3 regions of the Streptomyces sp. NPDC058246 genome follow, and region 3 is predicted to be linked to each of the others. Evidence: riboswitches for the same ligand, from Rfam matches in the RefSeq annotation. Region 3 holds a riboswitch; each other region holds the start of a gene.
The links. A riboswitch is a leader RNA that binds a small molecule or an ion and turns the genes downstream of it on or off. The one in region 3 is predicted to bind cyclic di-AMP.
Positions count from the first base shown of each region.

Region 1 (7,371 bases), on a different contig from region 3:
TTCGGACCGCCCAGGTAGCGGAACAGCGGCAGGTCGCTGGCCTCGGAGGCGGCGTGCGCGACGGCGAGCGAGACGCCGAGGATGGCGTTGGCGCCGAGCGAGCCCTTGTTGTCGGTGGCGTCCAGGTCGAACATCGCCTGGTCGATCAGGCGCTGCTCGGTGGCGTCGTAGCCGACGAGCTCCGGGCCGATCTGCTCGATGACGGCGAGGACGGCCTTCTCGACGCCCTTGCCCTGGTAACGGTTGGGGTCACCGTCGCGGAGCTCGATGGCCTCGAAGGCGCCGGTGGAAGCGCCGGACGGGACGGCGGCACGACCGGTGCTGCCGTCGTCGAGGCCGACCTCGACCTCGACCGTGGGGTTGCCTCGGGAGTCCAGGATTTCCCGGGCTACGACGACGTCGATGGACGGCACGAGCATCTCCTTTATGGATGTGACGCGGGTACGCGGGGCCGGGGGCCCGTAGTGCACGGAGCCGCGGTCGGCTCCGCGAGACGAGCCTAACCGGCTCCGGGGGATCGGCCAGCCGGTCGACCACCCCTTGAGCAGAACTGAGGGTAAATATTGTTCCCGAACGGAACAAAAACGAAATGAAAAACCCCGCTCCGGTGCGTACGGGGGAACACGCACCGGAGCGGGGAGCCCGTGGGGACGGGGGGACCCTCACGAGGCCTCCAGTATGGAGGCCTCCGCCATGAGGGAGCTGTCACCCGGCTGAGCAATCCGCCGAGTGCCCGGCCGAGCGATCAGCCGCGCGATCAGCTGAGGTGCAGCTGCTGACCGGGGTAGATGAAGTCGGCGTCGTCGACGATGTCCTTGTTCAGCTTGAACAGCTGCTGCCAGCCACCCTTGACGTGCTTCTTCTCGGCGATCGAGCTGAGGGTGTCACCCTTGACGACCTTGTACTCGCCATCACCCTTCTTGACCTTCTTGCCGGTCGGCGTGGTGACGGTCTTCTTGGCCGCCGGGCGCTCCGTGGAACGCGAGGCGGGCTGCTCCGTCGTCCGGGTGGTGGTGCTCGGGGTCGTGCTCTGCGAGCTGCCGGACGAGGTGGAGGTCCCGCCGGTGTACGCGGCGCCGGACAGGCCGGTGCCGCAGTTCGGCCAGGCACCCTTGCCCTGCGCGGCGAGGACCTTCTCGCCGACGGCTATCTGCTGGGACTTGGAGGCCTGGTCGGCGGTGGAGGCGTAGGCGCTGCCGCCGTACGCGGCCCAGGTGGAGGCCGAGAACTGCAGGCCGCCGTAGAAGCCGTTGCCGGTGTTGATGGACCAGTTGCCGCCGGACTCGCACTGGGCGACCGCGTCCCACTCGGAAGAGGTGGCGGCGGAGGCGTTGCCGGCCGCCATCAGCGGGGCGGCGATGGCGACACCGGTGACACCGGCGAGCGTGGCGACACGGGTGGCCTTGGAAGGACGACGGTGCTTGCCCTTGCTGGAAAACAGCATGGAGAGATCCCCTCACCGACGCCTGCGAGGTGAGCTGTCGGGTTCGGGCGGGTGAGTGCCCGGTCGTACGCCACTGGCGTACGGCTTCACCCCAAGCCGCTCCCGGTCAACTACCGGGCACGGCGCTTACCTTGGGTCCCCCGCTCCTGCCTACGGCGCTGACGCGTCGACTGTTCCCGTACGGCCGTTGGCAGGATTCGGCGTTGCGACCGTCGGGGCCCGCTGTGGCGAGCGGTCATGACCGTAGACATGCGATCGCCGGAATTTCAAAGACGATCAGGGCTTCTGAGACTCATGTCTCACTCGCGCCAAACCGGACATTCCACAGCGAACCATGACGTGAACTCCCGCTACTTTTCGCCTGATTCAGCACCAACTGCAAGGCTCTGACCGGGGAGGATGAGGTCGGGATCGGAGCCGACCGTCCCCTTGTTCGCGGCATACAGCTCGGCCCATCCGCCCTTGAGGTCAAGGGAGTCGGCGATCGCCCAGAGACTGTCTCCGGCGCGCACGACGTACGAGCCGTCGGCGGAGTCACGGGAAGCGCCGGAGTCGCGCGAGGCGTGCCGCCCGGAAGGGCCGCCCGTACGGCCGTCGGTCTCGCCCCCCGTCGCGTCCTCGTCGGCCGTGCCACCGCGGTGACGCCCGGCGCCCGTGGACGCGCCGTCGGACGCACTCGAAGAGTCGCCGTTCTGCCCGGACTTGTCCGACTCGTCGCTCTTCGTGGTGGCCGGGTCCGAGCTGTCGGTTCCCTGTGAGCCGCCGGAGGAGGTGTCGGACTCCGTCGAGTTCTCGGCCGTACCTGAGGAGGCGTCGGACGAGGAGGGCGCGGGGGACGAGGAGGGCGATCCGGACGAATCATCCGATGTCGAGCTCGATGAATCCGCCGAACCAGATGAATCGGACAAGGAAGATGAGTCGGGCGAACCGGACGCGTCGGAGGAGCTCGACGTACTCGACGAGTCGCCCGCCACGCCCGTGTCGACCAGGACCGACCCCGAGTTCTTGCTGAGCCCGGAGAGCGGCCCGCAGGTGGGCCAGGCGGCGAGACCCTTGTCGTCGAGGAGCTTCTCGGCGATGGCTATCTGCTGCGAACGGCTGGCCTGGTCGGCGCTCGGGGCGTAGTCCAGGCCGCCGTACGACTCCCAGTTCTCCTGGGTCAACTGCAGCCCGCCGTAGTACCCGTTGCCGTCGTTCGCGCTCCAGGAGCCGCCGCTCTCGCACTCCGCGACCCGGTCCCAGGTGGTGCCGTCGGCCGCGCTCGCGCTGGCGGCGCCGAGCAGCGGGATCGCGATGGCCGATCCGGTCACTCCCGCGGCGACGATGAGGGCCGGGGCCTGACGGGGGCGACGGTGTCGGCCGTTCCCGGAGAGCATGCGGAAGCCTTTCGCGTGACAGCGGGTGACAACAGCGGCTACAGCGACAGCCGGGCCGTGTTGATGGGTGAACGTATCCGCACTCGAACGCTTGTCACAAGTCGATGCAGCGCAGATCACGTGAAGATCACAGAGTTGATGGATCGTCACCTTTTCGCTGCTGAGAGGCCACTCCCCGCCCTGCCCGCCGGTTACGGACGGGACAACTCAACCGGAGGCGTGAACTCCACGGGAAGTGTGCGCAATCCCCGCATAATGAGCCCGCCACGCCAGCGCAAATCGGCTGAATCTCCCGCGAGTTGTAGATCGGGCAGGCGGGTCAGAAGCGTGGCGAGCGCGGTCTGTCCCTCCAGGCGGGCGAGTGGCGCGCCGAGGCAGTAGTGGATGCCATGGCCGTACCCGAGGTGCTGATTGTCACGCCGCGAGAGGTCGAGCGTGTCCGGCTGCTCGAACCGCTCGGGGTCACGGTCCGCAGCCGCCAGTACGACGAGGACGGGGTCGCCGGGCGCGATGTCCTGCCCGCCGATCCGCACGGCCTCGGTCGCGAACCGCCAGGTGGCCAGCTCGACGGGACCGTCGTAGCGGAGGAGTTCCTCGACCCCGGTTTCGAGGAGACCGGTCTCCTCGGCGGCGAGCGAGGCCTGCAGTCGCCGTCGTTGCCCGGGGTGGGTGAGAAGGGCGTAGGTCCCGTTCCCGATGAGGTTGACGGTCGTCTCGAATCCGGCGAACAGCAGGATGAAGGCCATGGCGGCGGCCTCGTTCTCGGTGAGGTGCTCGCCGTGGTCGGAGGCGCGGATGAGCCCGGAGATGAGGTCTTCGCCGGCGGCGGGCCGGTCGGGGAGGAGCTGACGCTTGCGGTGGATCAGCTCGGCGAGATACCCGCGCATCTTCTTGACCGACCGCGCCACACCGCCCCTCGGCCCTCCCCCGTGCCGGATCATCATCCCCGCCCAGTCCCGGAAGTCGTCCTGGTCCTCGCGAGGGACGCCGAGCAGGTCGCAGATGGCGTAGATGGGGAGCGGGAACGCGAACTCGTGGATGAGATCGGCCGACCCCTTGGCGGCGAACTGGTCGATGAGGTGATCCGTCAGCTCCTGCACACGCGGCGCGAACTCCGCCACCCGGCGGGGCGTGAACGCCTTGCTGACCAGCCGGCGCAACCGGGTGTGGTCCGGCGGGTCGATGTTCAGCAGATGCGTCATCAGCTCGGCCTTGCGCTCACCGGGGATCCCCGTCTTCCCCTTGGCGTGCGCGGGCTCGTCGTGGTGCGCGGGGTTCTTGCTGAGCCGCGCGTCGGCGAGCGCCTGCCTGGCATCCGCGTACCGGGTGACCAGCCAGGCCTCCACCCCACTGGGCAGCCGCGTCCTGTGCACAGGAGCGTTCTCCCTGAGCCAGGCATACGCCGGGTAAGGGTTGGTGGCGAACTCCCAGGAGAAGAGTTCGGGAGCGGGGGTGGGGGGCTGGTCGGTGGGGGTGCTGGGGGGATGCTCGGCGGGGGTTCCGTGCGGTTGCTCGGCAGGGGTGCCGGGGGGCTGCTCGGCGGAGGTGCTGAGGGGCTGCTCGGCGGGGGTGCCCTGCGGCTGCCCGGCAGCGGTGCCGGGGGGATGCTCGGCAGCGGTGCTGGGGGACTGCCCTAGAGGGGTGCCGTGCGGCTGCCCGGCAGCGGAGCCGTGCGGCTGCCCGGCGGCGGTGCTGGGGGGCTGGGGATGGTCGGTCACTCTCCGACGGTATCCGGATCGGCCTGGCGGTAGCCCATGCGGCTCAGCCCGGCCGGCGAGTGCAGGGCCGGCTGATCGCGAACTGTTCCTCGATGTCGTCACCGCCGCGCCGAGGCCGGCGCGAGACGCACCCTGAGCGGCTCCCACTCCTCCATCGACATCGCCCGCACGACGGCCTTCGCCGGCTCCGCCAACTCCCCCTCGACCAAGCTCCCTTGCTCCCCGACACGCAGTCCCGAGGGTGCTCACCCCCGCCCTCCCCGAGCCTCACCCGCTTCACCCCAGACTGTCCGCAAATCGTCTGCTGTTTGACTGGGCGGCTCTGCAACTATCTACATTCGCGCCGTGGACCCCGAAATACTCAGATCCAGCTTCGCGGTCGTCGAGAGACGGGCCGAGTTCGCGGTCAAGTACTTCTACTCGCACCTCTTCCGGCACCACCCGGACGTCCGCGGGCTGTTCCCGCTGGACTTCCCGGAGGACATGGAACGTCAGCGGGACAGACTGTTCGCCGCCCTCACCCATGTGATGGAGCGGCTGGAGGACCCGAGGCTGCCTGAGTACTTACGCGAGCTCGGGCGGGACCATCGCAAGTATCTGGCCGAGCCCGAGCACTACGCAGCCGTGGGGGCGAGTCTGCTCGCCGCGTTCGCCGTCGTCGCGGGGCCGGCGTGGAGCGCGGAGGTCGAGAAGGCCTGGGCCGAGGCCTACGGAGCGATCACGAACGTGATGCTGCAGGGCGCCTGGGAGGCACAACAGCACGGTGAACCACCTTGGTGGGATGCCGAAGTCCTGGCCCGGACACGCCACGGCGACGACCTCGTCGTACTGACCCTGCGACCGCACCGCCGACTGCGCTACTCCCCCGGTCAGTACGTCAGCGTCAACATCCCCCGGCTGCCGGGCATTTGGCGGCCGTACTCACTGGCCAACGCGCCCCGCGCCGACCACACCGTCGACCTGCACATCAGCCGCGTCGAGGACGGCGTGCTGTCCAACGCCCTCGTCCGGCAGACCTGGGAGGGCGACGTCCTGCGGCTGGGCTCGCCCGGCGGCGGGCTGACCCTGCGCACCCCCGCCGACCGTCCCCTCACCCTCATCGCTGCCGGCACGGGATGGGCCCCCGTGAAGGCGCTGCTCCAACAGCTCCAACAGCTCGACGACACCTACGAGGCCCGCCTGTTCCTCGTCGCCCGCGACATCTCGTACCTGTACGACCGGGACGCCGTCGAACACCTGCAGGCCCGGCTTCCCCGGCTCGCCGTCACCTTCATCACCCCCGCTCCCGGCCGCCCCAAGGCCCAGGCGACCGAACGGCTCCTGACCGCGCTGGGCAACCGCGCCGGCTGGACCCGGCACGACGTGTATCTGGCCGGTCCGCCCAAGCTCGTCGCGGAAATCGGCGCGGCCCTTCCCTCGTTCGGCACACCCGCCGAGCGCATCTTCCACGACCTCCTCCCACCGACCGGCGAGGAACGCCCCCGCCCGGTGGGCCCGGCCGAGTGGCTTCTCGACCGCCCCCAGCCGGCCTGGCACAACCCGGCCGGCCGCGCCCCGCACGCGTAGCCGCCCGGGCGTCCCCGGTAAGACCTCAGCCCCTGCCAGGCCGCCAGGCGCTTCCTCAGCCCTCAGCGCGTGGCCCGTAGGCCGCTGTCTTCAACCGGCAACCCCTGTCCTCCGTTCTCAACCCTCAGCCCTCAGCAGGCCGCCAGGCGTCTCCTCAGCCCTCAGCATCCGTTTCCATCCCCGGCGCCGCCCCCTCTGTCACGCGAATCGCGTCCCGATAAGCCCGGCCCGCCGCCCGCAGCGCGGCCTCCGGGTCCACGCCTTCGGACTCGGCGCGCGCGGCTATGGCCAACAGCTCGTACCCGACGCCCTCGCCGGCCGGAAGCGGTACCTCAAGTCCGGCCGTGCGCACCCGGGATGCCAGCTTGGCGGCCAGGGCGAGACCCGGCTGGCCGAGTGGGATGCCCTCGGTGACGGACGTCCGCTGCTTCTCCTCGGCCTTCGTGCGCAGCCAGTGCGCCTTGACCTCCTCGGGGGTGGTGGCCCTCTCGTCGCCGAAGACGTGCGGGTGGCGGTGGATGAGCTTGGCGACGATGCCGCCCGCCACGTCGTCGATGGAGAAGGGGGCGTCCTCGTCCTCCTCGGCTATCCGGGCGTGGAAGACGACCTGGAGCAGAACGTCGCCGAGCTCCTCGCGCAGCTCGTCCCGGTCCCCCTCCTCGATCGCCTCGACGAGTTCGTACGCCTCCTCGATGCCGTACTTCGCCAGACCCTTGTGGGTCTGCTGGGACGACCAGGGGCACTCGGCGCGGATGCGGTCCATGACCTGGACGAGGTCGAGGAGGCGGGCGCCCGGCAGGTCGTACGAGGCGGGGAGCAGCTCCAGGTCGGGCATCTGTATGCGGCCGGAGCCGGCCAGCCGGGCCAGGCCGTCGGTGAGCCGCGGCTCACCCTCGCCGGTGGCGACGACGACCAGGGTGCGGCCGCCCGCGCAGGTGTCGACCAGCTCCTGAGCGGTCGGGGAGGCCTCGTCCACGGTGATGCCCGCCTCGCGCAGATACGGCAGCTGCGGGTGCGCGCCGTCCGCGCACAGGACCTGGTCGGCGGCGCGGAGGGCCTGCCAGGCGGGCCAGGACAACAGCCCGGGCGCGACGCGGTGGCTGGTGGTGAGCAGGACGATCCGACCGGGGCCGGTGGCGGTCGAGGCGCCGTCGAGAACCGCGGCCGCCTTCGCAAGGTCGCCGACGGGGCCGGTGGCGGGTACGCCGGCGTCGCGGCCGGTCACAGGCGCGTCGGGCCCGCTGGCGGTCGCGTAGCCGTCGGGCCC
Region 1 is NZ_JBHVWZ010000021.1:118,670-126,040, forward strand. Features, by position in the region: gene eno (phosphopyruvate hydratase) at 1-419, opposite strand, end outside; gene ACFVXA_RS27245 (transglycosylase family protein) at 758-1,444, opposite strand; cyclic di-AMP (ydaO/yuaA leader) riboswitch at 1,449-1,657, opposite strand; gene ACFVXA_RS27250 (transglycosylase family protein) at 1,795-2,820, opposite strand; gene ACFVXA_RS27255 (cytochrome P450) at 3,012-4,538, opposite strand; gene ACFVXA_RS27260 (globin domain-containing protein) at 4,884-6,104, shown strand; gene ACFVXA_RS27265 (nucleoside triphosphate pyrophosphohydrolase) at 6,259-7,224, opposite strand.
Region 1: linked by a shared signal. The riboswitch ahead of ACFVXA_RS27245 (transglycosylase family protein) and the one ahead of ACFVXA_RS29320 (C40 family peptidase) in region 3 are both predicted to bind cyclic di-AMP.

Region 2 (7,371 bases), on a different contig from region 3:
CGGGCAAGTACCTGGTCCGCGTGGGGAGTTGACAGTGGCAGGCCGAAGGCCGGACCCCGGGGATCGTGGGGTCCGGCCTTCGGAGACAGTACTGCCGGCAAGGGCAGGGAAAAGCAGGGGTGTCAGACGGCGACACCGTGCGAGCGCAGGTACGTGACGGGGTCGATGTCCGAGCCGTAGTTCGGCGTGGTGCGGACCTCGAAGTGCAGGTGCGGCCCGGTGACGTTGCCGGTCGCGCCGGAGAGGCCGATCTGCTGGCCGGCGGTCACGGTCTGGCCCGCCGAGACGGAGAGCGCGGACATGTGGGCGTACTGGGAGTACTGGCCGTCGGCGTGCTGGATGACGACCTGGTTGCCGTACGCGCCGCCCCAGCCGGCCGAGACGACGGTGCCCCCGGCGATGGCCTTGATCGTGGTGCCGGTCGGGACCACGAAGTCCACGCCGGTGTGGTAGCCGCTGGACCACATGCTGCCCGCCACCTTGTAGCCGGTGCCGACGGTGGCGCCCTGGACCGGCAGGGTGTAGCCGGAAGCGTTGCTGGTGGGCGCGGTGTTGGCGGCCTTCGTGGCTGGGGTGGCCGCCGTGGTGGCCGTGTCGGCCTTGGCGTCCGACGTCGTGGTCTTGGCCGACGAGGTCGTCGTCTTCGCGGACGACCGGGTGGCACCGCCGGACGCGGCCTTCTCGCCGAGCGTCAGCCGGAGACCCGGGTGGATCAGCGACGGGTCGCTGCCGATGGCCGAGCGGTTGTCGGAGTAGAGCTTCTTCCAGCCGCCGCTGACGTTCTGCTCGTCGGCGATCTTCGCGAGCCAGTCGCCGGCCCGCACGGCGTAGGTCTTCGTCCCGGCCGCCTTCTTCGCGGCGACGGGGGAGGCGGTCACGGACTTCCCGGCCTGCTGCGCGGCGGAGGCCGTCGGGGTCGTGGCGTGAGCGCCGGTGGCTCCCATCAGCGGCAGCGCGAGCGCGGCGCCACCGGTTCCGGCCACGGCGATCGAGCGGGTGAAACGCTGGGACTTGGGACGGCGGTGCTTACCCTTCGCGGGCATGACGAATTCCTCTCCGGCGCCTGCGAGGTGAGCTGTCGGGTGCGGACTGGAGATGTCCGGCCACGCAATTGCGCGGCTATACCCCTAGCCGTTCCGGGGACCGGAACAGGCGTGGTACCTGCGGGTCCCCCGCTCCTGCCGAATGCGGGTGAGTGCGGATTCCGGGCGGCGGCAGGATTGGGCGTCCGTCCGGATTGAGGCAGAACGTAAGCGAGATGAGAGCATCTCGCCAACCATGTGGCTTTTTCGTGCGTGCGCCTTTCTTGATCCATGCCGGAATTCCCGTCACCCTCCGTGGATCGACGATCTTTCCGGCCTTTCAACCGGCCCGGAAATTCGGGCGGATTGGCAAAAGGGGTTCGCAACGCATGGTCACGAATATGACGCTCCTCACGCACCTCGACCTACGGTGCTCTATTCCAGGGCCAGTTGGAATGAAGGCATTAATTCGGACAGAACAGTCACATGCGACACAGTCGGATAACTGCCGCATCGAGATCCCCGCACGACCCCGTCCGCAACTCACGATGGCAGTAACGCAGGGCGGTGCAATTCGCCCGTTTCGCGAGATTCGTACACCTATTTCGGATCAAGTCCGCGCAGCCGAAGCGGTGCCACCGGCTCGCCGAACCGCTGGGCCCTGGAGCCGGGCGAGGACGACGATCTCGTCGCCGTGGACGTACCGCACCGCACGGCCCGCCGGGCGAGCGCGGCCCGCTGCCCCTCGGAGATGTCACGCCTGTGGACAACTCATTGCCCCAGGTACCCATGTCGTATCGTCGAGAGCGCAACCCGTAGACAAGCGGCCGAACGGCCGGCGCCGCCGAGGGAAGCCCGGCAGCGCCGACGGCCGAAGGGGAGGAGCCCCAGTGACGCAGCAGGTCCCGTCGACCGAGCCCGAGCTGACCGGTGTGCGCAATTTCCGGGACGTGGGCGGCCTGCCCACCGTGGACGGCCGGCGCGTGAGGTTCGGGCAGTTGTTCCGCAGCGGCCACCTGGCGCACGCCACCGAGGAGGACGCGGCGTTCCTCGCCTCCCTCGGCCTGCACACGGTCTTCGACTTCCGCAATGCCTCGGACCAGAAGCTGGAGGGCCCGGACGTCGAGCTGCCGGGCGTGCGGAACGTGAATCTTCCGCTGACCGACCCGGCCGACGGCGCCGAGTTCTGGAAGATGGTCCGCGACGGCGATCTCGACCAGCTGCGCGCCCTCCTCTCGGACGGCAAGGCGGCGAACCGCATGATCGGTTCGTACCGCACGATCGTCAAGGAGCGCACGGCCGAGCACTCCCAGGTACTGCACGCCCTGGCCGAGGACAGCGTGCCCGCGCTGATGCACTGCGCGGCGGGCAAGGACCGCGCCGGCCTGTCGATAGCCGTGACGCTCCTCGCCCTCGGCGTCGAGCGCGACGCGATCGTGACCGACTACCTGGAGTCGAACGCGGCGCACCGCCGCTACAAGGTGCACCGCAGCAGCAGCTCCGCCTCCGCCTACTCCCCGGAGGCCATGGAGCTGCTCAGTCCGCTGTTCGACGCGCGCGCCGAATACCTGACGGCGGCCTTCGAGACGATCGAGGAGACCTGGGGCGGCGTCGACGCCTACCTGGAGCAGGCACTGCGGATCACGCCGGAGCTGCGGGAGCGGCTGCGCGAGCGCCTGCTGGACTGAGCCCCGCGGGGGCGTCTAGTGATTCTGGCCGCCCAGCGTGAACAGCAGGAAGATGAAGGCCGCGAAGAGGTGGCCGACGGCGATGTAGATGATCAGGCGGACCCACAGGGAGCGCGGGAACCGCTCCTCCATGGACCGTCTCGTGCCGGGTTCCGTGGGTTCGGTCATGATGTCTCTCCCGAGGTCGGGTGCCCCGTCGCCGGGCCGAGGCACAGCGCGGCGGTGGGGCTCTGCAGCAGGGTGTGTACGAAGAGGAGCTCGGCTCCGTCACGATCCGCGGCGGCGATGCGGTGCGGGGTGAGCGAGTCGAAGTGCGCGCTGTCACCCGGCGTGAGCACGTGCGCGGAGTCCCCGAGGCGCAGCCGCAGCCGCCCCCGAAGGACGTACAGCCACTCCTCACCGGGGTGCACGCGCACGATGTCGCCCTGCGAGCCGTGCGGGACGTGCACCCGCAGGGCCTGCATACCCCGGCCCGGGGCACCGGCCTGCGCATACGTCCAGCCGCCCGCCGCGGTCGGCTCCATGTCGGCGCCGCGCACGATCGCGTCCCGCTCGGCGACCGTCTCACCGAGCAGTTCCGAGACGGTCGTACCGTAGATACGGGCGAGTGCCAGCAGCATCGGCAGCGAAGGCTGACGCTGACCGGTCTCAAGGCGCGAGAGATGCGCGGGCGAGAGGCCGGCGGCGCGGGCCGCGGTCTCCAGGGTCAGCGAGGCACGGCGTCGCAGCTCACGCAGTTGCGGAGCCACGGACGGCAGTGCCTCGGCCGGCCCGGGCTCGGGCGCCGAACCGGCCGCCCCCGGCTCAACGGTGTTCATGCCTCCTATTGAGCCGCACAGTTGCCTGTCGGGCAAATTTCTTGCCTGAGAGACAAAAGGGCGGACCCGTGTCGCGAGCCCGCCCCCGGATCCGCCTACCACTCAGCGGTTGGCAACCGCCTGCTTCACCAGCGTCTTCCCGAAGTCCCACATCAGCCCGCCCCCGCTGTGCGCGTCATCCATCACGGCGGTGAAGGCGTCCACGAAGCGGTCGACGTCCGGCTCACCGATGACCAGCGGCGGGATCAGCTTGATCACCTCCAGATGGTCGCCGGAGACCTGAGTGAGGATGCGGTGCCGTTGCAGCAGAGGCACGACCACCATCTGCGCGAACAGGCCCTTGCGCGCGGCCTGCAGCATCGTCCAGCGGCTGCGCAGTTTGAGCGACTTGGGACGGCCGAACTCGATCCCGATCATCAGGCCCCGGCCGCGTACGTCACTCAGCAGCTCGTACTTGTCGACGAGCGCCGTGAGCCGGGACTTCAGCTGTTCTCCGGTGGCCCGGGCGCGGGCCACGATCTGCTCGCTGTCCATCACGGAGAGCACGGCCAGTCCCGCCGCCATGGCCTGGGCGTTCGAGCCGAAGCTCGCCGAGTGGACGAGGACCCTGTCCATCGACGAGTAGACCTTCTTGAAGATCCAGTCCTTGCCGAGGGTCGCGCCGACCGGCACATAGCCACCGGACAGCGCCTTCGCCACGCACACCAGGTCCGGCTCGACACCGTCCTCGTGCTGGTAGGCGTAGAAGTCCCCGGTCCGCCCGAGGCCGGTCTGCACCTCGTCCGCGATGAGCAGTGCCTTGTGCCGGTGGAGCAGCTCCTGGGCGCCGCGCAGATAGCCGGGCGGGGACTCGTGCACGCCCTTGCCCTGAATGGGCTCGACGATGAGCGCGGCGACGTCGCCTTTCTTCAGCTCCCGGGCCAGCGCGTCCAGGTCACCGAGCGGAACGGCGGTGTCGGGCAGCAGCGGGGCGAAGCCGTCGCGGAAGCCGTCCTCGCCGTTCACGGAGAGCGAGCCGGTGGTGAGCCCGTGGAAGGCGTGCGAGCAGTACAGGATCCGCGGTCTGCCGGTGGCGTACCGGGCGAACTTCAGCGCGGTCTCGACGGCCTCCGTTCCGCTGTTGCCGAAGAACACCCGGTCCAGGTGCGGGCTGTGGGTGAGCAGCTTCTCCGCCAGGAGTCCGGGCAGCGGCTGGCAGTCGAAGCGGGTGAGGTCGGCGAGCGAGGCGTCCAGGACGTCGTGCAGCGCCTGGCGGACGACCGGGTGATGGCGGCCCAGGCCCATCACCCCGAACCCGGCGAGCATGTCCAGGTAGTCGTTGCCGTCCGCGTCCCAGAAGTGCGCGCCCTCGGCCCGCTCGTAGACCTTGTCGAAGCCGATGGTGTGCAGCATGCGCGGGAGCTGGTGGTTCAGGTACTTGTTGTGCAGCTCGTAGCGCTCGGCTCCGCGCTCGGCGAGCAGCGCGCCGAGGTCGAACTCCCGCTTCTGAGCAGGGTCGTTCATTCCTGTTTCTCCTTGGACAACTCATCCATGGACAGCTCGTCCGCGACCTTGGACAGCTCGTCCTTGACGGCCAGGCCGGCACTGATCCGCCCGGCGATCTCGACGGGCGTGAGACCTATGTCGGCCAGCACCTCCCCGCGCTTGGCGTGTGCGAGGAACTGCTCCGGGATGCCGAACCTCCTTACCGGCACGTCGACTTCGGCGTCTCCGAGCGCCAGCGCGACCGCCGCGCCGACGCCGGCCGCCCGGCTGTTGTCCTCGACGACGGCGACGAGCCGGTGCTCGGCGGCGAGGCCGGGCAGCGCGGGGTCGACGGGTTTGACCCAGCGCGGATCGACGACGGTGCAGCCGATGCCGCGGGCTTCGAGCAGCTCGGCCACCTGGAGGCAGACGGGCGCCATGACACCGACGGCCACCAGGAGGACCTGCGGGATCTCCGAGGAGCGGTGCAGGACATCCAGTCCGCCGACATGGTCGACCGCCGGAATCGCCGGTCCCACGGACTCCTTCGGGAACCGGACGAGCGTCGGCGCGTCGTCGACGGCGACCGCCTCCCGCAACTGGGCCCGCAGCTGGTCGGCGTCGCGCGGCGCGGCGATCCTGAGGCCGGGCACCACCTGGAGGATCGACATGTCCCACATGCCGTTGTGTGACGCCCCGTCGACTCCGGTGACACCGGCCCGGTCCAGGACGAAGGTGACGCCGCAGCGGTGCAGCGCCACGTCCATCAGGAGCTGGTCGAAGGCGCGGTTGAGGAAGGTCGCGTAGACGGCGACCACGGGGTGCAGGCCACCGGTGGCGAGCCCGGCCGCCGAGACCGTGGCGTGCTGCTCGGCGATCCCGACGTCCCACACCCGGTCGGGGAACTTCTCGGCGAACTTCCCCAGTCCGACCGGATGCAGCATGGCCGCCGTGATCGCCACGACGTCCGCGCGCTCCTCGCCGATGCGCACGATCTCGTCCCCGAACACCGAGGTCCAGGAAGGCCCGTTGGAGGGTGCGAGCGGCTCGCAGGTCAGCGGGTCCATCACGCCCACGGTGTGGAAGTGGTCCTCCTCGTGCGCGAGCGCGGGCTCGTACCCACGCCCCTTCTCCGTCAGGCAGTGGATCAGGACCGGGCCGTGGAAGCGTTTCGCGCGGCGCAGCGCCGACTCCATGGCGCCCACGTCGTGCCCGTCGATCGGCCCCACGTACTTGAGCCCGAGATCCTCGAACATGCCCTGCGGCGCGAACGCGTCCTTGAAGCCCTTCTTCGCGCCGTGCAGCGACTCGTAGAGGGTGTGCCCGACGACCGGTGTGCGCAGCAGTACGTCCTTGCCCCAGGCGAGGAGCTGCTCGTAACCGTCCGTCGTACGCAGGGTCGCGAGGTGGTTGGCGAGGCCGCCGATGGTCGGCGAGTAGGAACGTTCGTTGTCGTTGACGACGATGATCAGCGGTCGGTCCTTGGCGGCCGCGATGTTGTTCAGCGCCTCCCACGCCATGCCGCCGGTCAGCGCGCCGTCGCCGATCACCGCGACGACGTGGCCCTTCTCCCCCTGCACCTGACGGGCTTTGGCGAGCCCGTCCGCCCAGCCCAGCGCAGTGGAGGCGTGGCTGTTCTCGATGATGTCGTGCTCGGACTCCTCACGCGAGGGATAGCCGGAGAGGCCGCCCTTGCCGCGCAGCTTGGAGAAGTCCTGGCGCCCCGTCAGCAGCTTTTGCACGTAACTCTGGTGTCCGGTGTCCCACAGGATCCGGTCGACCGGTGACTCGAAGGCCCGGTGGAGCGCGATGGAGAGTTCCACCACTCCCAGATTGGGCCCGAGGTGACCACCGGTCCTGGCGACCGCGTGCACCAGGAACTCACGTATCTCGTCGGCCAGTTCACCGAGTTCCGCCTCGGACAGCGCCTTCAGGTCGCGTGGTCCCCGGATGTTCTCCAGAATCGTCACGTCGGGCCCCCTCTCGGTCCGTGCTGATCAACTCACGGTGACGGCCGGTTCGCCGGACGCGACGCCGTCGTGCTCCATCTGTTCGGCGATCTTCATCGCCTCCTCGATGAGGGTCTCGACGATCTTCGACTCGGGCACGGTCTTGATGACCTCGCCCTTGACGAAGATCTGCCCCTTGCCGTTGCCGGAGGCGACCCCCAGGTCCGCCTCCCGCGCCTCGCCGGGGCCGTTGACGACGCAGCCCATGACCGCGACGCGCAACGGGACCTCCATCCCCTCCAGACCGGCCGTGACCTCGTCGGCCAGCTTGTAGACGTCGACCTGGGCGCGCCCGCAGGACGGGCACGAGACGATCTCCAGGCGCCGCTGCCGCAGCCCGAGCGACTCCAGGATCTGGATGCCGACCTTG
Region 2 is NZ_JBHVWZ010000016.1:175,958-183,328, reverse strand. Features, by position in the region: gene ACFVXA_RS23845 (peptidoglycan DD-metalloendopeptidase family protein) at 123-1,043, opposite strand; cyclic di-AMP (ydaO/yuaA leader) riboswitch at 1,048-1,204, opposite strand; gene ACFVXA_RS23840 (tyrosine-protein phosphatase) at 1,913-2,710, shown strand; gene ACFVXA_RS23835 (DUF6126 family protein) at 2,726-2,842, opposite strand; gene ACFVXA_RS23830 (helix-turn-helix domain-containing protein) at 2,875-3,528, opposite strand; gene ACFVXA_RS23825 (aspartate aminotransferase family protein) at 3,631-5,031, opposite strand; gene dxs (1-deoxy-D-xylulose-5-phosphate synthase) at 5,028-6,962, opposite strand; gene ispG (flavodoxin-dependent (E)-4-hydroxy-3-methylbut-2-enyl-diphosphate synthase) at 6,990-7,371, opposite strand, start outside.
Region 2: linked by a shared signal. The riboswitch ahead of ACFVXA_RS23845 (peptidoglycan DD-metalloendopeptidase family protein) and the one ahead of ACFVXA_RS29320 (C40 family peptidase) in region 3 are both predicted to bind cyclic di-AMP.

Region 3 (7,371 bases):
GCCGACTTCTGCGGCTTCGAGTCCGCGCTGGTCTTCTCCTCCGGGTACGCGGCCAATCTCGCCGCCGTCACCGCGCTCGCGCCGCACGGCTCCCTGATCGTCTCGGACGCGGGCAACCACGCCTCGCTGATCGACGGCTGCCGGCTCGCCCGCGGCACCACACAGGTCGTCGCGCACGCCGACCCCGACGCCGTGCGCAAGGCGCTCGGCACCCACGAGGGGCCCGCCGTCGCCGTCTCCGACACGGTCTTCTCGGTGGACGGGGACGCGGCACCGCTCGCCGAACTGGCCGTCGCCTGCCGGGAGTACGGGGCGGCCCTGATCGTCGACGACGCGCACGGCCTAGGGGTACTGGGCGACGGCGGCCGGGGCGCGCCGCACGCGGCGGGGCTCGCGGGCGACCCCGACGTCGTCGTGACCGTCACGCTCTCCAAGTCGTTCGGCAGCCAGGGCGGCGCCGTCCTCGGCCCCGCCCGGGTCATCGACCACCTGGTCAACGCGGCGCGCACCTTCATCTTCGACACCGGTCTCGCGCCCGCGGCGGCGGGCGCGGCCCTCGCGGCGCTCAGACTGCTGCGCCGCGAGCCGGAGCGGGCCGCCCGGGCGCGGGCGGTGGCGACGGCGCTGCACACCCGCCTGACGGCCGAGGGCCTGGAGGCGGTACGACCGGACGCCGCCGTCGTCTCCGTGCGCGCGCCGTCCCCCGAACGGGCCGTGCGGTGGGCGGCGGACTGCCGTGAGGCGGGACTGGCCGTCGGCTGCTTCCGTCCCCCGTCCGTGCCCGACGGCATCTCCCGGCTGAGGCTGACCGCCCGCGCGGACCTCACCGAGGAGCAGATCGAGCACGCCGTGCGGGTGATCAGCCGACGGCGGTGAATCGTGTGGGGGGCCAGTTCAGTCCGGCGATGAATCCCTCCCAGGCCGCAGGAGCGAACAGCAGGGCGGGGCCCGCCGTGTTCTTGGAGTCGCGCACGGCCACCAGTCCGGACCAGGGGCCCGGTCCGGGGCGTGCCGTCTCCACGCAGTTGTTCATTCCCGTACTGCGGCTGCTGCGCAGCCACCGCACGTCGTGCAGTGAAGTACTGGAAGGTACGTACCGAGGCAGTGCAGACATGGTGCCTCCTTACGCGCCGTCACCAATCACGGCGATGTAATCCAACGAGTCCTCGGGCGAAAGGGCGTGGATCTGAAGGGCGTTGAAGGCCTCGCTGTAGGCCTGAAGGTCTTCTTTCCGTTCGAGGTAGAGGCTACTCGTCAAGTGGTCGAGAACAACCACATCCAGATCAGTTGTGTTCGGAAATGAGAAGATAACGAAAGGCCCGGTGACGCCGATGTGCGCTCCGGCGGCGAACGGCAGCACCTGAAGCCGCACTTGAGGCAGGAGGGCGGCTTCTCGCAACCGCTCCAGCTGCCGCGCCATGACCTCGGGTCCCCCCACTTCCCTGCGCAATAACGCCTCGTCCAGGACCGCGCTCAACTCGAGCGGCGGATTCGAACGAAGCACGTCCTGGCGGGCGAGACGCACTTCGACGAGCGCGTCGAGCTCGCCGTCCTCCAGCCCGTCCACGGCGGCCCGCGTCACCGCGCGGGCGTACTCGGGCGTCTGCAACAGCCCCGGCACCACGGAGGTCTCCAGCGTGCGCATCCGGCTGGCCTGCGACTCCAGACTGATGAAGTCGCGGTACGTCGGCGGCAGTACCCCGCGATAGGCGTGCCACCAGTGATGCCGCCCGTTGCCCTCGGAGCCCGCCAACACGACCAGCAGCTCCCGTAATTCGGGATCCTCGACGGCATACGCGTCCAGCAGGCGTTCCACATCGGCCGGTTTCACCCCGCTGGTGCCCGTCTCGATTCGGCTCACTTTCGACTGATGCCAGCCCAGGAGGCGGGCGGCCTCACCACTGGTGAGGCCCGCGTCGGCGCGCAGCGCGCGCAGTTCGGCACCGAGCTTGCGGCGGCGTACCGCGGGACCGTGCTGCATGGCCGTACTCCTTACTCCTTCCGAGCCGCCCAAATACGGTCTGCCGTCGCAGAGTTCACCGCTTCGAGCGACAGATATATGCATATCTTGGTGGATCGCACCCGTGACCGGCCCGGTAATGGCAGTCTGGCGCGAAGCACCAGTCCGGGACCGTACTCGAACCATCCGCTTCGTGTCGGACCCCGGTCCCGTGGGAAAGGGACGACCGCGCCATGGCAGACCACCAGGAAGCATCCGTCACTCTGCCGAGCGATCCCGCCTCGGTTTCCGCGGCCCGTAAATTCGTCGCCGACGTGCTGGTCGAATGGGGCCAGCCGTCGGACTCCGAAGTCGCCGACACCGTACGCCTGATCGTGTCCGAACTAGCGACCAACGCCGTCCAGCACACGTTCGGGCAGTCGCCCACCTTCACGGTGGACGTCCGGCTCGTCCGGGACGAACACTTGCGCATCGGCGTCACCGACAGCCATCCGCGCTTTCCGAAACGGCTGCCCGCGGCCGTCCAACAGGACAACGGCCGCGGCATGGTGATCATCCGCTGGCTGGCCGCCGAGTGCGGCGGCCGACTCACCGTCCGGCCCACCCGGGAGGGCGGCAAGACGGTCTCCATCGAACTGCCGTGGACGGCACCGGTCCAGCCGGTGGTGGCCACCGGGGGACCTCAAGAGCCGTAGGAGGCGGCTCGGTTGTGACGGAGCCGTGGGGGAGCGGCTCAGTGGTCGGTTTCGTCGTCCTGGCTGTGCGGCTCAGCTCTCGCGGTGCGGTCCGGAGCCGTGGGGAACCGGATCAGTGGTCGGTTCCGTCGTCGTGGCTGTGCGGCTCAGCTCTCGCGGTGCGGTCCGGTGTCGTGCCGGTGCTGTCCGGCCCGTCCGAAGGCGGCGCGCAGCAGGGCACGGAAGGCGTCGACCGCCGGTGCCGCCTCGGCGGTGCGGTGGACGACCGAGATCGTACGGCGCAGCTCTCCCGGTTCCAGCCGCCGCGTCCCCACCGGTGTCGCCGCCGTCGCGGCCACCATCTCCGGTACGACCGCGACCCCGAGCCCGGCGCTGACCAGCGCGCACACCAGGGCGTACCCCGGGGTCTCGACCAGCACCGACGGGGTGGCCCCGGCCCGGGCGAGCGCGGCCTCCACGCCCTGCCGGGCGGGAAGGTCCGGAGCCATGCTGATCAGTGGCTGCCCGGCGAGCCCGCTCAACGGCAACCGCGCCGAGCCGCTCGCGAGGACATGCCCGGGGGCGGTGATCAGCACCAACTCCTCGACCAGGACCGGCTCCGCGCTCACCGACGAAGGCAGCGGTACGAGGGCCGCCGGCACGTAGGTGTGGGTGAGCGCGAGGTCCACCTCACCGGCCGCGACCGCCGAAATGCCGTCCGGCGGCTCGTAGTTCGCGACCGCCAGCTCCACGTCCGGATGGGCCCGCCGGAAGGCGCTGAGCACCGGCGGCAGCAGATGGATGCCCGCCGTCGGGAAGGTGCCGAGCCGCAGCGTGCCGCCCGACAGGCCGGCCAGGCGGGCCAGTTCGTGCCGGGCCCGCTCCATCTCGTCCAGGATCCGGCGGGCCCGCGCCACCAGCAGTTCGCCCGCGTCCGTCAGCCGCGCACCGCGATGCGAGCGCACCAGCAGGGTCGCGCCAGTCTCCCGCTCCAGCTTCGCCAGTTGCTGGGAGAGGGCCGGCGGGGTGTAGCCGAGGCGCTCAGCGGCCCGGGTGATCGACCCCGCCTCGGCGACCGCCACCAGCGCCGCCAGCCGCGTCGGGTCGTACATCGTGCACTCCTGAGGTGTTCCCGGACCTCGCGGACATCCCGGACCTCGCGGACCTCGCTGGGTGTAAACGAATGCTTAAGGCCTACCCAGGATATTCGACATACCTGCTGAAGGCCCGACACGGGCAGTCTGGTGCTCATGGACGCACAGCTCATCGCCTTCACAGGGGTCGCCGCCGGAATGGTCGCCATGCCGGGCGCTGACTTCACCGTCGTCGTACGCAACGCCCTGGTCTCGCGCCGGGCCGGCGTCGTGTGCGCGCTCGGGATCACCGGCGGGCTGCTCCTGCACACGGCGCTCGCGGTCGCCGGGGTCGCCGCGGTCCTCACCGCCGTGCCCGCCCTGTTCGGGGCGCTGCAGCTGCTCGGCGGCGGCTACGTGCTGTACCTCGGCGTCCGGACGCTGCGGGCGCTGGGACGGCCGCGCGGGGCGGCGGCCGACGAGGCGGCGTCCGGGACGCGCCCGCTGCGGCAGGGCTTCGTCACCAACGCGCTCAATCCGAAGGCGCCGATCACCTTCCTCAGCCTGCTGCCGCAGTTCGTGCCGGCGGCCAGCCCCGCGCTGCCCAGAACCCTGCTGCTGGCGTTGATCGTGGTCGTCCTCGCCCTCGTGTGGTTCCCGGCGGTCGCGCTGCTGGTGGACCGGCTCGGGCGGTGGCTGCGCCGGCCGCGCGCCGCCCGGGCCGTGGAGGCGGTCACCGGGACCGCGCTCACGGTGCTCGGTCTGGTCCTTCTGCTGGAGCCGCTCGGGACGTGAAATGCCGGTGCACCAGCCGCGGCAGGGCGCCCCAGAGCGCGAGGCAGACGGCCAGCGTGCCCGCCCCCGCCGCGATCCCGGCGCCGCGCCCCAGCGTCACGTCCACGACGAGGAGCACCGATCCGGTGAACGCCAGCATCAGCACGTACAGACCGATGTGGGCCAGCTGGGAAGAGACCCGCACGATGGTGGGCTTGACGTTCTGCTGGAACAGCGACCGGTGCAGGGCGGCGGGGGCCGTGAACAGGGCCGCGGCCACCACGGCCAGCAGCAGTGTGGTGACGTACGTGGTCCGCTGCACGGTGTCGAGGGACGGGAAGCGCTGGGTGAACGCGAGGGTCAGCAGGAAGGCGAAGAGGATCTGCACCCCGGTCTGGGTGACGCGCAGCTCTTGGAGCAGTTCGGCGAAGTTGCGGTCCGCGCGTTCCAGGGGTGTCTCGTCGCGTGCCGTGCTGGGACGTTGGTCGGCCATGGGAGACGAGTAACCGGTGAGGCCCGTCTTCACGCACCTGGGGTGGGGCGGGTTGGCCCGCGCGGTTCGCGCACGCGCTTGAGAGGGTTGCGGACGCCTCGGACGGGTGGTGGCACGCCGAGAGGGTCGCGGACGGTCTCAACGCGTGGTGGCACGTCCTGAGAGCGATGCCGGCGGCCCAGGCGGGTGGTGGCACGCCCCGAGGGGGGTGTGGGCGCCCCGAGGGGGTGCCGACGGGCTCCGCCGGCACCCCCTCGGGCAGGTCAGCTGACCCGGCCGTACCACACGCTCCTCGTCCAGATCTTCTGGAGCTTCACGACCTCCCCGGTCTTCGGCGAGTGCCAGATCTTGCCCTTCCCGGCGTAGATGCCGACGTGGTACACGTTCCGGCCCGAGTGGAAGAACACGAGGTCTCCGGCCTTGCGGTGCGAGGCGGAGATGTGGTGCGTCTTGTTGTACTGCGCCGCGGCCGTACGAGGCAGCTTCTTGCCCGCCTTCTTGTACGAGTACAGCGTGAACCCGGAGCAGTCGAAGCGGCGCGGGCCCGTGGCACCCCACTTGTACGGGGAGCCCTTCTTGGAGGCCGCGACCTGAAGTGCCTTCGTCGCGAGAGTGGCCGCCTCGGCGTCGGATGAGACGCCTGGGACCACAAGGCTGCCGCCCATGGCGGCGATGGTCAGAGCCGAGGCCGTACCGGCCCTCGTCCACAGCGACGGGACACGATTGAGCGCAGTCATGCGCAACCCTTCGTCAACCGCCTGTGAAGGATGACCTGTCGGATTCGGGCTGGCGAAGTAGCCCGGCCGCGTGATGCGGCTTCACCCCAAGGACCGCCCGGAAATGTCTCCGGCGGCCCGTCGTGCTGGGTCCTCCACTCCTGCCGATGCACATCTGTCGACCGGTCGTCCGGGCGGCGGCAGGACTCGGCGTCCGCCCGGACCGCCCCGCCGGTATGGCGGGGGCTTGTCGTCGGAAGGGATCTTCACGCATAAGTGTCCGAAAAACCGAGCGGAATCGGTGGTTTGTGGTGTTAGTCACCACTCACCCGTTCGGGTGGACACCCCTCTGTTCGAGGGGGTGTTGACGAAGTCGACCGCGCCCGCACCAGGGACGGAGGGCCTCATTCCGCCTTTCGGCTACGCGCGTTGCGCAACTTTTACGCACTCAGAAAAGGACCCCTTTGTACTCCATCAGGGGGTACGCCATCTGGTCCGTTTGACACCCGGGCCGGACGCTTCGACGCGCCGCAACCCGGGCGTCGGTGCGTCAACTGTCGGCGTCGGGCGGCAGCGTGACCCGGGCCGCCCGCCGCTCCCCGTCAAGCACGCGCAGAGCCTGGGCCAGTGTCGGGGCGTGCACCTCGCTCTCGCCGCGCTGGTGCATCAGCGCGAGGGCGTCACGCAGCGCCGTCGCCTTGCCGACCAGCGCCTGGGCGGCCCTCAGTCCGCGGTAGGTGTCCCCGGGGCGTGCCGGGTTGATACGGCCGACCAGATCGACCACGTCGAGGTAACGGTCGATCAACTCGGCCTCGGCGCGCGTCAGCGCGGGCAGCGGAGGCAGGTCGGGGATCATCGGGCGATCACCTCGCGCCGGGCGCGGTGCGCGAGGCCTTGCGGCTCGGGATGATCCGGTCGACCAGTCCGTACGCCACCGCCGCCGGCGCGTCGAGGATCATGTCGCGTTCGATGTCCGCGGCGACCTGCTCCGGACGCTGCCCCGTGTGCCGTACGAGCATCTCCTCCAGCAGCTTGCGGGTGCGCATCAACTCCTCGGCCTGGATGACCAGATCGCTCGCCTGTCCCTGGATCGGTTCGGGGGTCGACGGCTGGTGGATGAGCACGCGGGCGCCGGGCAGCGCGAGCCGCTTGCCCGGCGTGCCCCCGGCCAGGAGCACGGCCGCGGCGGACGCCGCCTGCCCCAGGCAGACCGTCTCCACGTCGCAGGTGACGAACCGCATCGTGTCGTAGATCGCCGTCATCGCGCTGAACGAGCCGCCGGGGGAGTTGATGTAGAGCGAGATGTCCTGGTCCGGCGCCAGGTACTCGAGGTGCATGAACTGCGCCATCACGTCGTTCGCCGACGTGTCGTCGATCGGTGTCCCGAGGAAGACGATCCGCTCATCGAGCAGCTTCGCGTACGGATCCAGGGTCCGGTGCCCCGAGCTGGTCCGTTCGGTGAACTCGGGCAGGACATGGCGGGCTGACGGTTCGTTCATGGCTCGCGCCTCCTCTGAAGGACTCCGTAAAAAATGTACAGGACGTACAGATGCCGCTGAAGGCTACTCGCTGACAGCAGAAATCCCGCCCGGGGCGGGGTTGGCGGGGATATGCGGCGGCGGGGTCCGGGGCCGGCGGAGACGGGCGGGGTCGCCCGCTCCAGGCCGGCAGAGACGGGCGA
Region 3 is NZ_JBHVWZ010000024.1:129,235-136,605, forward strand. Features, by position in the region: gene ACFVXA_RS29285 (8-amino-7-oxononanoate synthase) at 1-876, shown strand, start outside; gene ACFVXA_RS29290 (DUF397 domain-containing protein) at 860-1,114, opposite strand; gene ACFVXA_RS29295 (helix-turn-helix transcriptional regulator) at 1,124-1,981, opposite strand; gene ACFVXA_RS29300 (ATP-binding protein) at 2,194-2,655, shown strand; gene ACFVXA_RS29305 (LysR family transcriptional regulator) at 2,802-3,746, opposite strand; gene ACFVXA_RS29310 (LysE family translocator) at 3,885-4,502, shown strand; gene ACFVXA_RS29315 (DUF6328 family protein) at 4,456-4,974, opposite strand; gene ACFVXA_RS29320 (C40 family peptidase) at 5,238-5,711, opposite strand; cyclic di-AMP (ydaO/yuaA leader) riboswitch at 5,715-5,913, opposite strand; gene ACFVXA_RS29325 (hypothetical protein) at 6,241-6,546, opposite strand; gene ACFVXA_RS29330 (ATP-dependent Clp protease proteolytic subunit) at 6,554-7,189, opposite strand.